One region of the Xanthobacter albus genome, then DNA from elsewhere that is predicted to be linked to it. Evidence: riboswitches for the same ligand, from Rfam matches in the RefSeq annotation. Region 1 holds a riboswitch; the other holds the start of a gene.
The links. A riboswitch is a leader RNA that binds a small molecule or an ion and turns the genes downstream of it on or off. The one in region 1 is predicted to bind cobalamin.

Region 1 (7,241 bases):
CTGTCATGGATGCAGCAGCCAGCAGTTCGCGCAGAACGTGTTCATGAAAGTCTCGCCACTTTCGCTACTCCGCCCTTACCACACGTTCCACCCCGCTGTCAGCGACAAAGACACAGGTCCGGGACTCCGAATCAAGGAGGAGGTCTGCCGCGTCGATGACGAAGGTAAGATGACGAGCACCGCTCTGGACATAATCGACCCGCGCCATGAAAGATGGGCTATTGGGACTTCGACGCAATCGATTGTCCGCGGGAGGTCCACGGGGTTTCGTTGACGGGCGCGAGGGCGAATATTTCCCGCCGGGATGGGGCTATTCGCACTGCACAATACATGGACCGCCCTCGATATGACCTTTTTGCCTCGGCTCATCTTGAGGTCGGGGCGGGCCGATGCGGGCGCGAAGGCAAGAGGCGCTCCGGCTTTTCCGAGAATTGGCCGGCGCGATCCCCAGAAAACACGAGCGGGAGGCCGGAAATCCGCAAGGAGGCCGCCGGCCAAAACCGGCCTATCGCGCGGTGGCGAGCAGCCCCTCCACGTCCAGGTGGGCCTCCAGATGCACGGCCAGGGCGTCCAGGGTCGCCTCCACGCCCGTGCCGTAGCGCACGGACGCGGCGGCGCCGAGATCGGCCAGCACGGCGGCGCGAAACGCGTCGTCGCGGAACATGCCATGAAGGTAACTGCCAACCACCCGCCCATCGGCGCTGACGGCGCCCTCCGCTGCGGCGCCGACATAAGCGAAGGGGCGCGCGCAATCGGGCCCCTGCGTGCGGCCGATGTGGATCTCATAGCCGTGGAACGCCCGGCCCGAAGCCGCATGGACGGCCTCCACCTCGATGAGGCGCTTGTCCGGCGTCATCACGGTCTCGACCTCCAGCAGGCCGAGGCCAGGGTCGCTGCCAGCCCGGCCCTCGATTCCCTCCGGATCGGCGATGGTGCGGCCAAGCATCTGGTAGCCGCCGCAAATGCCCAGCACGCGGCCGCCCCGACGGCGGTGGGCGGCAAGGTCCACATCCCACCCCTGCGCCCGCAGGAAGACGAGATCGCCGCGGGTGGACTTGGTGCCGGGCACGATCACGAGGTCCGCATCGCCGGGAATGGCCCGGCCGGGGCCCAGCATGGTGAGGCGCAGGCCCGGCTCCTGCGCCAGCGGGTCGAGATCGTCGAAATTGGCGATGCGCGAGAGCACGAGGCACACCACGTGCGGCCCGCCCGCCCGCCGCGGGGCGCCGATATCCAGCGCGTCCTCCGCCGGCAGCCTCCAGGCATCGGGAAACCAGGGGCAGACCCCGAAGCCGCGCCAGCCGGTCGCGGCCGCGATCAGGGCGTAGCCGTCGTCGAACAGGCGCGGGTCGCCACGGAACTTGTTGACGAGAAAGCCGGCCACCAGGGCCGCATCCTCCGGGTCGATCACCGCCCTGGTGCCGACGATCTGGGCGATCACGCCGCCGCGGTCGATGTCGCCCGCCAGGATGACCGGCACATCGGCCGCCCGCGCGAAGCCCATGTTGGCGATATCCCCCTTGCGCAGGTTCACCTCCGCCGGGCTGCCCGCGCCCTCCACGATGACGAGGTCATGGGCGGTGGAAAGGCGGCGGAAGCTCTCCACCACGGTGCCCAGGAGCTGCGGCTTGAGCTTGAAATACGCCCCCGCCCGCGCGGTGGCGAGGCGCCGCCCCTGCACGATGACCTGCGCGCCCACGTCGCTCTCGGGCTTGAGCAGCACCGGGTTCATGTCGGTGTGGGGGGAAAGGCCGCAGGCCAGCGCCTGCAGCGCCTGGGCACGGCCGATCTCGCCGCCGTCGGCGGTCACCGCCGCGTTGTTCGACATGTTCTGCGGCTTGAAAGGCGCGACGGAGAGCCCGCGCCGCCGCGCCGCCCGGCACAGGCCGGCCACGAGAAGGGACTTGCCGACATTGCTGCCGGTGCCCTGGAGCATGATCGCGCGCGCCATGGGATCAGGCCGGGTAGAACAGGAGGGAGAGGATGTAGCCCTTCGGCAGCGCCAGCCCCGGCGGGGCGTCGAGGCCATGGGCCAGCACCTCCGGCAGGAGGTGGGTGTGGGGCCCCTCCGGCGATCGCCCCTCGGGCGGGGGAATGGGGGCATCCACCTCCGCCCGAAGACAGGGCGCTTCCACCACCCGCACCGGGCTCTCCGCCAGCACGGCGCCGCCGATGCGCGCGAGGCATTCGGGCCAGGGCGCGCCGCAATGGTCGGCGACGCGCGAGGCGAGCCCGGCGGAGCAGCGGATGGAGAAGCGCGCCGCCCGGCGCCCGAGGCCGAGGTCGAAGCGCATCCCCCCGCCATCGCGGGCGAGCAGCGCCTCCGTGTCCGGGCCGAGGGCGGTGAGCGCGCGCGGGCCTTCGGGGCCCACCCGTCCCGCCGGCACCGCCAGGGCGATGAGCGGCGCGGCACCGGCCCGCGTCATCTCGAACGCGGCCAGATGCGGGGGCGCCTCAAGGCGGAGCGCCGCGCGGGCCGTGCGCAGGGTCAGCGTCGCACCCGCGCGCCGCGCCTCGAACGCCTCCCCCGGCGCGCGCAGCACCTCCGCCACGGCGCCGTGCACACCCGCGACGAAGGTGCCCTGCGCCTCGGTGAAGCGGCGCTCCACCTCGTCCAGCAGCGCCTCCCCCCGCCAGGGGAGCCGCCGCACCGCGAGGCCGAGCGCGGCGGCGCGTGCCGGCAGCGCGCGCCAGACGCGGTCGCGGGTCGCCTCGTCGGCGGAGCCCCAGATGGCGATCTCATCGCGGGTGCGGGCGCAGCCGGTGCACAGGCCGCGCGCCTCGTCCATGGCGCAGGCGCCGATGCAGGGGCTGGCCGGGCGCACCTTCTCCACGGCATTCATCAGAACTCGATCCCCGCCTGGGCCTTCACGCCGTCGCGGAAGGGATGCTTCACGAGCGTCATCTCTGTCACGAGATCGGCGGCCGCGACCAGCTCCGGCCGCGCGTTGCGGCCGGTGAGGCAGACGTGGGTCATGGGCGGCTTCCGCGTGAGGAGAAAATCCACCACCTCGGCAATGTCGAGATAGTCGTAACGCAGGGCGATGTTGATCTCGTCCAGAAGCACGAAGCGGATTTCAGGGTCAAGGATCTGCTCCTGGGCGATGCGCCATCCGTTGCGGGCGGCGGCCACGTCGCGCTCGCGGTCCTGGGTCTCCCAGGTAAAGCCCTCTCCCGAGACGAAGAAGCGGCACTCCTGCGCGAACCGCTCGCGCAGCAGGGTCTTCTCGCCGGTATCCCGGTCGCCCTTGATGAACTGCACCACCGCGCAGGGCATGCCGTGGGCGATGCAGCGCAGGACCATGCCGAAGCCGGAGGAGGACTTGCCCTTGCCCGCCCCCGTGTGGACGATGACGAGCCCCTTCTCCTGCGTCTTCGTCTTCATCAACTCGTCCCGCGCCGCCTTGACGACCTTCATCTTGGCGTTGTGGCGGGCGGTCAGGTCTTCCATCTCAGTTCCTTCGCGCTTGACAGGGCGGGCCGTTCGGGCACATTCCCCCGACGCTGGTGTCTGTGTAAACAGATGAAAAGGGAATGCGCCAGGCCGCTCCGATCAGGAGCACGGCCCAAGCGCAGCCGCCCCCGCGACCGTGACCGGAGAGGTCGCCCGACGCCACTGGTTTCGCCACCGGGAAGGCAGGGCGCCCGACAGAGGGCCGAAAGGCGCCTCTGACTTCCGCAAGCCGGGAGACCTGCCAGCCCAAACCGACGAAGCCGGCGGGGTGCACCGGTGTCGGGAGGGCTGCGCGCGCACCCGCCCGCCATGAGAATCCCCCTGTGCCATCACCATGTGGGACCAAGGGCGCCATGGCCAACCTCGAAAAGCTACCCGTCACCGTCATCACGGGCTTTCTCGGCTCGGGCAAGACCACGCTCATCTCCCACCTGATGCGCAACGCGGGGGGGCGGCGCCTCGCGGTGGTGGTCAACGAGTTCGGCGACGTGGGCGTGGACGGGGAGATCCTGAAGGGCTGCGCCCTGCCCGACTGCCCGGCGGAGAACATCATCGAGCTCGCCAACGGCTGCATCTGCTGCACCGTGGCCGATGACTTCATCCCCACCATCGAGGCGCTGATGGCGCTCGATCCCCGGCCCGAGCACATCCTGATCGAGACCTCCGGCCTTGCCCTGCCCAAGCCGCTCGTGAAGGCCTTCGACTGGCCGGACATCCGCTCCAGGATCACCGTGGACGGCGTCATTGCCCTCGCCGACGCGGAAGCCGTGGCGGCCGGCCGCTTCGCGCCCGACACGGCGGCCGTGGACCGCCAGCGCCAGGCGGACGCGAGCATCGACCACGAGACCCCGCTCAGCGAGGTGTTCGAGGACCAGATCGCCTGCGCCGACATCGTCCTGCTCACCAAGGCCGACCTCGCCGGCCCGGAGGGCGTGGCCAAGGCGAAGGCGATCATTCACGCAGAGGCGCCGCGCCCCCTGCCCGTCATCGAGGTGGTGGACGGCGCCGTGGACCCGCGCGTGATCCTCGGCCTCGGCGCCGCCGCCGAGGATGACCTCGACGCCCGCCCGAGCCACCATGACGACGCCTCCGACCACCACCACGACGATTTCGACAGCGTGGTCATCGACATCCCCGAGCTGGCCGACCCCGCCGAGCTGGCGGCGCGGATCACCGAGCTGGCGGCACGGCGGAACATCCTCCGGGTGAAGGGCCATGCGGCGGTGGCCGGCAAGCCCATGCGCCTCCTGGTCCAGGCGGTGGGCGCGCGGGTGCGCCACCAGTACGACCGGCCGTGGGGACCGCAGGAGCGGCGCCGGGGCCGGCTCGTGGTCATCGCCGAGCATGACGACGTGGATGCCGACGCCATCCGTGCCATCCTCGCGCCGCGGGCCGAGGCCGCCGAATAGGCCATGCACGTCGTCTTCCGCGAAAGCCACGGCCTCGACGAGACCGAGACGCCCGCCGATCTCGGCCAGAGCCCGGCCGAGCTGGTGGTGCTGTCCTTCTCCGATTCCGATCTCGGCGCCTTCGCGGCCGGCTGGCGGCGCGGCGGCGGGCGCGAGGGGGGCATGCCCTCCCTGCGGCTCGCCAACATCGCCGCGCTGCGGCACCCGCTCTCCGTGGACACCTATGTGGAGCGCACCCTTTCCGGCGCGCGGGGCATCCTCGTCCGGCTCATCGGCGGCCTGCCCTATTGGCCCTACGGCGTGAGCCAGGTCGAGGCGCTGGCGCGCGCCAGGGGCATCGCGCTCGCGGTGCTGCCGGCGGACGGACGGCCCGACGCACGGCTCGACGCCGTCTCCACCGTGCCGGGATCGACGCTGGAGCGGCTGGCGGCGCTGTGCGACGCGGGCGGCGCGGTCGCGGCCCAGGCGGCGCTGGCGCAGATGGCGCTGGCCGCCGGCCTCTATGCCCCGCCGGTGCCGGGCGCGAAGACGCTGCCGCCCTACGGCGCCTGGACGCCCGAGGACGGCGTGCGCGCGCCGGAACCGGCCATCGGCGGCGACGGCGCGCCGCTGGCGCTCGTGGTGTTCTACCGCTCCTACCTCGTGGCGGCCGACACGGCGCCTGTGGAGGCACTGTTCTCGGCCCTGCGGCAACGCGGCTTCCGTGTGCTGGGCCTGTTCGCGCCCTCGCTGAAGGCGACCGGCGCGGCGGAATGGCTCGCCCGGCAGGTGGCCACGCTCGCGCCGGCAGCCATCGTGAACGCCACCGCCTTCTCGGGCCGGCAGGAAAACAAGGGGCAGGAGGGCGGCGCCTCGCCGCTCGACGCGGCGGGCGTACCGGTGTTCCAGGTGGCGCTCGCGACCTCGACCATCGAGGCCTGGAGCGCCGCCGCGCGCGGACTCTCGCCGGCGGACCTCGCCATGCATGTGGTGCTGCCGGAGGTGGACGGGCGCATCTTCGCCGGGGTCGCCTCGTTTAAGGCGCCGGCGGAGCGCGACCCGCAGCTCGAATACGCGCGGGCGGTCCACGCCCCCCATCCCGGCCGCGTCGCCGCCATCGCCGACCGCGTGGCCGCCTGGGCGCGGCTGGCGGCGCGGCCGGCGCATGCCCGGCGCCCAGCCCTGGTGCTCTCCACCTATCCGGGCCGCGCCTGGAACATGGCCCATGCGGTGGGCCTCGATCCCCTGGCCTCGGCCGAGGCGATGCTCGCCGACCTCGCGGCTGAGGGATACGACGCGGCGCCGGGCGAGCCCCTCGCCCGCGCCCTCGCGGAAGGGCGCATTTACTGGCCGCGCGATGCCTATGAGGCGGCGCTCGGCAGCCTGCCGGAAACGCTGCGCGCGGAGCTGCACACGGCGTGGGGCGCGCCGCAGGACGACCCGGACATGACCCCCCAAGGCTTCGCCTTCTCCGCTGTCCGGCGGGGCAAGGCCATCGTCGCCCTGCAACCCGAGCGCGGCCTTCCGGTGCGGCGGGATGGCGACTATCACGACCTCTCCCGCGTGCCGCGCCACGCTTATGTCGCCTTCTACCTGTGGCTGCGCGCGGAGGCGGACGCCCTCGTCCACATCGGCGCCCACGGCACGCTGGAATGGCTGCCCGGCAAGGCGGTGGCGCTCAGCGCGGCGTGCTGGCCGGAGGCGCTGGCGGGCGCCCTGCCCGTCATCTACCCCTTCATCGTCAACGATCCCGGCGAGGCGGCGCAGGCCAAGCGCCGCATCGGCGCGGTGACGCTCGGCCATGTTCCCCCGCCGCTGCGGCCCTCCGGCGCCCCGGCCCGCCTCGCGCGGCTGGAGGCGCTGCTCGACGAATTCTCCAACGCCGACGGGCTCGACCCGAAGCGGCGCGCCCGCCTCGTCCGCGACATCCGGGACGAGGCCCAGGCCCTGGGCGTGGAGCGCGACCTGGGTATCGAAGCCGGCCTGCCCCCGCACGAGGCCGTGACACGGATCGACCGCTTCGTCTGCGACGTCAAGGAGAGCCAGTTCGGCGACGGCCTCCACGTCTTCGGCCGCGCCCCCGCGGCGCCCGGCGCCTTCGATGCGCGCGCCTCGGCGGCGGCGGAGCGGCGCGCCTTCCTCGACGCGCTCGACGGCCGGCGCATCGCGCCCGGCCCCTCCGGCTCGCCCTATCGCGGCCGGGCGGACGTGCTGCCCACGGGGCGCAACCTCTACACCACCGATCCGCGCGCGGTGCCCACCCGCGCGGCCTATGCCCAGGGCGTGCGGCTCGCCGGGGAGCTGGTGCGCCGGCACATGCAGGACGAGGGCGACTGGCCGCGCGCCCTCATCGTCGATCTGTGGGGCTCGGCCACCATGCGCACGGCGGGCGAGGAATT
Region 2 (7,241 bases), 170 kb from region 1:
GGCCTGTTCCAGCAGGGCGCGGGTCTCGGGGTCGTAGGGCACGGTCAGCGACGGCCCGAGCCAGGAGACGCTCTCTCCGTCGGTGTCGATGAGGGCGGCGTCGATGCCGTCCATGGAAGTACCGCTCATCAGCCCGACGACGCGCATGCCCTGCTTCCTCTCCCGCTTCCGCGCCGGGGGCGTACCACGGGGGTGCCCTCCCCCATGCAATCCGGCGCCGGACCTGATACACCACGCTTCCTTTCCGCGCGCGTAACGCGCCTCCAACCGACTGATCGCGATGACCACCTTCCGTTCCGATTTCCTGCGCACGCTCGACGAGCGCGGCTACATCCACCAGTGCTCGGACCTCGAGCGCCTCGATGCCAAGGCCGCGGAAGGGCCCATCACCGCCTATATCGGCTTCGACGCCACCGCTTCCAGCCTGCATGCGGGGCACCTGCTCTCCATCATGATGCTGCGCACCCTGCAGCGCACGGGGCACAACCCCATCGCCCTCATGGGCGGGGGCACCACCAAGATCGGCGACCCCTCCGGCAAGGACGAGGCGCGCAGGATGCTCACCGATGAGCAGATCAACGCGAACATCGCCTCGATCCGCAAGGTGTTCGCCCGCTTCCTCGATTTCGAGGCGGGCGCCAGAATGGCCAACAACGCGGACTGGCTGGACGAGCTGAAGTACATCCCCCTGCTGCGGGAGGTGGGGCCGCACTTCACCATCAACCGCATGCTCACGTTCGATTCGGTGAAGCTGCGCCTGGAGCGCGAGCAGCCGCTCACCTTCCTCGAATTCAACTACATGATCCTGCAGGCCTATGACTTCGTGGAGCTGTCCAAGCGCCACGGCTGCATCCTGCAGATGGGCGGCTCCGACCAGTGGGGCAACATCGTCAACGGCATGGAGCTGGGCCGGCGCATGCGCGGAGCGGAGCTGTTCGCGCTCACCACGCCGCTGCTCACCACCTCCTCCGGCGCCAAGATGGGCAAGACCGCCGGCGGCGCCGTGTGGCTCGATGCCGAGCTGCTCTCGCCTTACGAATACTGGCAGTACTGGCGCAATGCCGGCGACGCGGACGTGGAGCGCTTCCTGAAGCTGTTCACCGAGCTGCCGCTGGACGAGATCGCCCGCCTCGCCGCCCTGAAGGACCAGGAGATCAACCTCGCCAAGGAGGTGCTGGCCACCGAGGCGACCGCCCTGCTGCATGGCCGCATCGCCGCCGAGCAGGCGCGGGAGACGGCGCGCGCCACCTTCGAGGAGGGCGCGCTGGCGGTGAACCTGCCCACGGTGGAGGTGCCCGCCGCCCAGCTCGAAGCCGGCCTGGGCGTGGCCAACGCGTTCGTGACGGCGGGGCTCGTCGCCTCCACGAGCGAGGCGCGCCGGCAGATCAAGGGCGGCGGGTTGAAGGTGAACGACGCGGCCGTGAACGACGAGAAGGCGACCCTCACCCCGGCGGCGCTCACCGCAGAAGGCGTCATCAAGCTCTCCCTCGGCAAGAAGAAGCACGTGCTGCTGAAGCCGGTGTGAGGAGGCTGCCGCCGGCCTCCGCCAGGGCCGGCGGTGATGCCGCGCTGCAACAGTTCCGCCGCATAAGGGATTGCGGCGGAAGCCGCGCGGAAGCGGGGCATTGACGTGCCGACAACCCCTCGCCTAGGTTGCCTCCTGACGGTATTCCTCCCAGAGGAATGAAAAGGGAATGCGGTGCGGGCGCAAGGCGCTCCATTCCGCAGCTGCCCCCGCAACTGTAAGCGGCGAGCCCTTCGCCAAACGCCACTGGGCACTCGGGGCCTGGGAAGGCGGCGAAGGGCGGCGACCCGCGAGCCAGGAGACCTGCCGTCGATCCGTGGTCACACGCGGGCTCATCGGGCGGGGTGTTCCGGTGGCGGGCTGGTTCGCGGCGCGCGGCTTCAGGGCTGCGCGGTGCTCGGGCCCTCGTTCGCGGTGACGTGCCACTGGCGTCCCGCCCGAGGTCCGAATGTCCGTCGTCCCGCCTTCAGCCATCGCCTTTTCCGGCGGCCTGCGCCGCATCGCCCCGCTCTCCTTCTCCGCGAGCCTCGTCGCCCTCCTGGCCGCGACGCCGGCGCTCGCCCAGTCGGCGGGCGGCGTCCAGGCCGACGGCGGCCAGATCGACCTGCCGGACGTGGTGGTGAGCGCCACCACCATTCCCACGCCCGCGAACGAGGTGGCGAGCTCGGTCACCGTCATCACCCGCCAGGAGCTGGACGAGACCCAGCGCCGCGACGTGCCGGACGCGCTTCAATCGGTGCCCGGCCTCAATGTGGTGCAGACCGGCGGTCCCGGCGGCACCACCTCGGTCTTCATGCGTGGCACGAATTCCAACCAGACCAAGATCCTGCTCGACGGCATCGATCTCGGCGACCCCTCCAGCGCCAATGGGGCATTCGACCTCGGCACCTTGTATACCAACGACTTCGCCCGCATGGAGGTGCTGCGCGGCCCGCAGAGCGGCCTCTACGGCTCGGACGCCATCGGCGGCGTCATCTCCATGACCACCGAGCGCGGCTCGGGCCCGGCCAAGGCCGCCGGATACCTGGAGGCGGGCGCCCTCGGCACCTTCAACCAGGTCGGGAGCCTCACCGGCGGCTACAACAACAATATCGGCTACGCCTTCAATGTCGGCCACTTCGCCTCAACCGCGATCCCGGTGACGCCGCAGAACATCCTGCTCCCCGGCGAGGTGGCGAACAACAACAACTCCGACAACTGGACCTATTCCGGCCGCCTCGACGCCGACATCAACGACGCCTTTTCGGTGAACCTCGTCGCCCGCTACATCCAGACCCAGCTTGCCTACACCTCGGACCTCTACAACTCCTCGACCTACACCGGCTATCCCGCGCCGCTGCAGGACACGGGCTACGGCAAGTTCTTCATCGGCAAGGCGGAAGGGCAGTGGAAGGCGCTCGACGACAAGCTGGTGAGCACCTTCGGCGTCTCCGCCACCGACTACACCCGCGACAATGCCAGCCCCTACCCGAACAACGTGAGCGCCTATGACGGCGACCGCCAGACCTATTACCTGCGCTCCAACTACACCTTCATGCCCGGCCAGAGCATCCTCCTGGGCGTGGAGCGCTACAACGAGAGCATGACCAGCGAGAGCACGTGGTCGAGCATGGACGCCAGCACCGGCGACACCGCCGGCTACGCCCAGCTCCAGTCCACGCTGCTCGAGCGCCTCTTCCTCGCCGCCAACGTGCGCTACGACAGCAACGACGATTTCGGCGACCACACCACCTGGCGCCTCGCCCCCGCGCTGCGGTTCCCCGAGACCGGCACCAAGCTGAAGGTCACCTACGGCACCGGCTTCAAGGCGCCCACCCTTTACCAGCTCTATGCCCCCTCCGGCGGCAACCCCAACCTTCAGCCGGAAGAAAGCACCGGCTGGGATGCCGGCTTCGAGCAGGCCCTGTGGCAGGATCGCGTCAGCTTCGGCGCCACCTATTTCAGCAACGACATCACGAACCTGATCAATTCAGTCCAGGTTTCGACCTATGTCTGGAGCAACTCCAACATCGCCAGCGTCACCACGGACGGCTGGGAAGCCTTCGTCGCCGTGAAGGTCACCGACAATCTCTCCGTGCGCGCGGACTACACTTATACCGACGCCGTCGGCCACCCCGAGGACGGGGTTTCGCCCGGCTCCTGCGCCCCCACCGGCATCGATACCTGCACGCCCCTGCGCCGCCCGAAGAACAAGGTGTCGCTGGCGGTCAACTGGCAGCCGGTGGAGCCGCTCACCCTCTCCGCCACCCTGGTGTATCTCTCCGACTGGTGGGACATCGACCGCACCACCTATGCCTTCGTGGAGCAGCCCGGCTACACCATCTTCAACGTGGCGGCGAACTACACCGTCAACCAGAACGTCAAGATCTTCGGGCGCATCGACAACCTGTTCGATGAGACCTACGAAAACCCCAACGGCTATCTGGCCCCCGGCATGTCCGCCTATGCCGGCCTGAAGCTCACCTACTGAGGACTCCGGACAGTGCAGCGCGCCTCTCCCCCTCCCCGTTCCGCCGCCGGCCCGGCCGGCCGGGGGTGGGCGCGCCGCATCCTGACGGCGGCGGTGGTCGGCGCCGCCGTGCTCGCTCCGGCGCGCGCCGCGCCGGCGTGGGCGGCCGGGCCGGAGCCCGCCGCCCCACCCCGCCGCATCGTCTCGCTGAACCTCTGCGCCGACGAGCTGGCGCTGCGCCTCGCGCCCAGGGGCAGCGTCATCTCCGTCACCAGCCTCGCGGCCGATCCGGTCAGCTCCACGGTGACGGATCTCGCCGCCGGCATCCCCGCCAACCGGGGCCTCGCGGAGGAGGTGGTGCCGCTGGCACCCGACCTCGTGCTCGCCGGCGCCTTCACCACCCGCAGCACCGTGGCGCTGCTGCAGCGCTTCGGCATTCCGGTGATGGAGCTCACCATTCCCACCAGCCTGGAGGAGGGCTATGCGCAGATCCGCGCTGTGGCCGCCCGCCTCGGCGTGCCCGAGAAGGGGGAGGAGATGGTGCGGGAGATCGAGGACGCCATCGCCGCCGCTCCGCCGCCGCCCCATCCCGCGCCGCGCACGGTGGTGCTGCGCCCCAACGGCTTCACGGTCGGCCGCGACAGCCTGCCCGACGACCTCATGCGCCGGGCCGGGCTCGACAACGTGGCCGCCCGCCTCTCCCCCGACAAACTCGGCCAGCTCTCCCTGGAGGAGATCCTCGCCGCCCGGCCCGACGTGCTGGTGGTGGATGACGAGCCCGGCGCGCCGCCCTCCCTCGCCCGCGAGATGATGCGCCACCCCGCCATCGCCGAGGCGCTCGCGCACGGGCGCGTCGCGCCCATGCCGCTGAGGCTTTGGGCGTGCGTGGGGCCGCAGCTCGGCGAGGCGTTCACGCGCCTGTCGAAGGCCGCCCATTCCGCGGCGCCGGCCGGCATCGCCGCCGCGCCCGCTCCCACCCGGACACGCTGATGGACGACGCCTTCGCGGAACCCGCCGCCTTGCCCCAGCCGCTGCTGCTGGCGCTGCTCTCGGCGCTGGCGCTGGCGCTGTTCGCGCTCTCGCTCGCCATCGGCTACGCCCCCATCGACTGGGGCGCGGCGGTTTCCGACATCCTCGCCGGCCGCCACGGGCTCGATGCCCTGGTGCTGGTGCAGTTGCGCCTGCCGCGGGCGCTGCTCGGCCTGCTGGTGGGCTTCAGCCTGGGCCTCACGGGGGCGGCGCTGCAGGGGCTGATGCGCAATCCGCTGGCGGATCCGGGAGTGGTGGGCGTCTCGGGCGCGGCGGCGCTGGGGGCTGTCACGGCCTTCTATTTCGGCGCGGCGACCCTGTTCGCGCTGGCGTTGCCGCTCGGCGGCCTCGCGGGGGCCGCGCTCGCCACGGCGGTGCTGCTCGCCCTTGCCCGGCGCGGAGCCTCCACCACCGCGCTCATCCTCGCAGGCGTCGCGCTCAACAGCCTCGCGGGCGCCCTCACCGCCCTCGCGCTCAATCTCTCGCCCAGCCCCTATGCCACGCTGGAAATCGTGTTCTGGCTGATGGGCTCACTCTCGGACCGCAGCCTGCAGCACGTGCTGCTCGCCTTGCCCTTCATCCTGGTGGGGGCGGCGCTGGTGCTCTCCACCGCCCGCGGGCTCGATGCCCTTACCCTGGGCGAGGAGACGGCCGAGAGCCTCGGCTTCTCCCTGCCCCGCCTGCGCCTTGTCGCCATCGCGGGAACGGCGGGGATGGTGGGTGCCTCGGTGGCGGTCTCCGGCGCCATCGGCTTCGTGGGGCTTGTGGTGCCGCACCTGCTGCGGCCGCTGGTGGGCCACCGCCCCGGCCGGCTGCTGCTGGCGAGCGCCCTCGCCGGCGCCGCCCTCACCCTCGGCGCGGACATCTTGGTGCGGCTCATCCCCACCCGGCCGGAGCTGAAGCTGGGGGTGGTGACGGCGCTCATCGGCGCGCCCTTCTTCCTGCTGCTGCTGCGCCGGCTCGGCACGGAAACGGAATGAGGCCGCCATGCTGATCTCCGCCAGCGGCATCGTAGTGAGGCGCGGCGCTCGCACCGTGCTCGAAGGGGTGGAGCTTTCCGCCCGGCCCGGCGAGCTGCTGGGCCTGCTCGGCCCCAACGGCGCCGGCAAGACCACGCTGCTGCGCGTGCTCGCCCACCTCCAGGAAACCGTGGCCGGCACGGTGCTCTACGACGGTGCCGACGCCACATCCGTGGGGCGGCGGGTGCTGGGCCGCAGCCTTGCCTACCTCGCCCAGGGCGGGCGCATCCACTGGCCCATGCGGGTGGAGCATGTGGTGGCCCTCGGCCGCCTGCCCCACGGCACCAGCCCGGCCGTGGACGCCGCCGCCGTCGCCCGCGCCATGACGGCGGCGGACGTGGACGCCTTCGCCGGCAGGCCGGCCGGCAGCCTCTCGGGCGGGGAGAAGATGCGCGTGCTGCTGGCGCGGGCGCTGGCGGTGGAAGGCCGCGCCCTGCTCGCCGACGAGCCGGTGGCGGCGCTCGATCCCTATCACCAGCTCCATGTGATGGAGGTGCTGCGCCGGCAGGCGCGGGCGGGCCTCACCGTGGTGGTGGTGCTGCACGACCTGACGCTGGCGGCCCGCTTCTGCGACAGGGTGGCCCTGCTCCACGGCGGGCGACTCATGGCCGATGGCACGCCGGAAGAGGTGATGACGCCCGCGCGGCTCGAAGCGGCCTATGGTATCCATGTGGAAAGCGGCGAGCGCCACGGCGAGCGCTTCATCCTGCCGTGGTCGCGCTGCCCGCGGACGGAAGACGCCCCCGCCCGGTGAGCGGGGGCGTGGGGCCTCAGTGGGCCATCAGCACCGGCACGGTCATGCTGGCGAGGATGTCGCGGGTGACGCCGCCCAGCACCATCTCCTTCAGGCGGGAATGGCCGTAGCCGCCCATCACCACCAGATCGGAGCCGCGGTCGGAGACCTCGTTGAGGATGGCCGCGGAGATGGAATCCCCGCTCTTGACCGGCAGGCGGCGGATCTGGGCGTCGAGATTGTGGCGGGCGAGGTGGCGGGCGACCTCCTGGCCTTCCTCGTCGTCACCGGCGGCGCCGTCGGTCACCACGCGGAAGATCTCCACCACCTTGGTGCGGTGCAGCAGGGGCAGCGCCTCGGCGAGGGCGCGGGCGGAGGCGCGGCCGCCATCCCAGGCCACCACGGCGTGCTCGGCGGAGAAGGGCTTCTGCTGGATATAGGGCACCATCAGCACGGCGCGGCCCGATTCGAGCAGCACGGTCTCGG

Region 2: another riboswitch for cobalamin. It lies ahead of V5F75_RS18990 (TonB-dependent receptor plug domain-containing protein); the one in region 1 lies ahead of cobW (cobalamin biosynthesis protein CobW).

Annotation. Positions count from the first base shown of each region.
Region 1 is NZ_CM195532.1:4,098,509-4,105,749, forward strand. It holds gene V5F75_RS18330 (cobyric acid synthase) at 506-1,951, opposite strand; gene V5F75_RS18335 (DUF1289 domain-containing protein) at 1,956-2,843, opposite strand; gene cobO (cob(I)yrinic acid a,c-diamide adenosyltransferase) at 2,843-3,451, opposite strand; cobalamin riboswitch at 3,489-3,714, shown strand; gene cobW (cobalamin biosynthesis protein CobW) at 3,808-4,863, shown strand; gene cobN (cobaltochelatase subunit CobN) at 4,867-7,241, shown strand, end outside.
Region 2 is NZ_CM195532.1:4,265,092-4,272,332, forward strand. It holds gene V5F75_RS18980 (anhydro-N-acetylmuramic acid kinase) at 1-147, opposite strand, end outside; gene tyrS (tyrosine--tRNA ligase) at 281-1,525, shown strand; cobalamin riboswitch at 1,648-1,850, shown strand; gene V5F75_RS18990 (TonB-dependent receptor plug domain-containing protein) at 1,974-3,995, shown strand; gene V5F75_RS18995 (ABC transporter substrate-binding protein) at 4,008-4,964, shown strand; gene V5F75_RS19000 (FecCD family ABC transporter permease) at 4,964-5,983, shown strand; gene V5F75_RS19005 (ABC transporter ATP-binding protein) at 5,991-6,776, shown strand; gene V5F75_RS19010 (universal stress protein) at 6,793-7,241, opposite strand, start outside.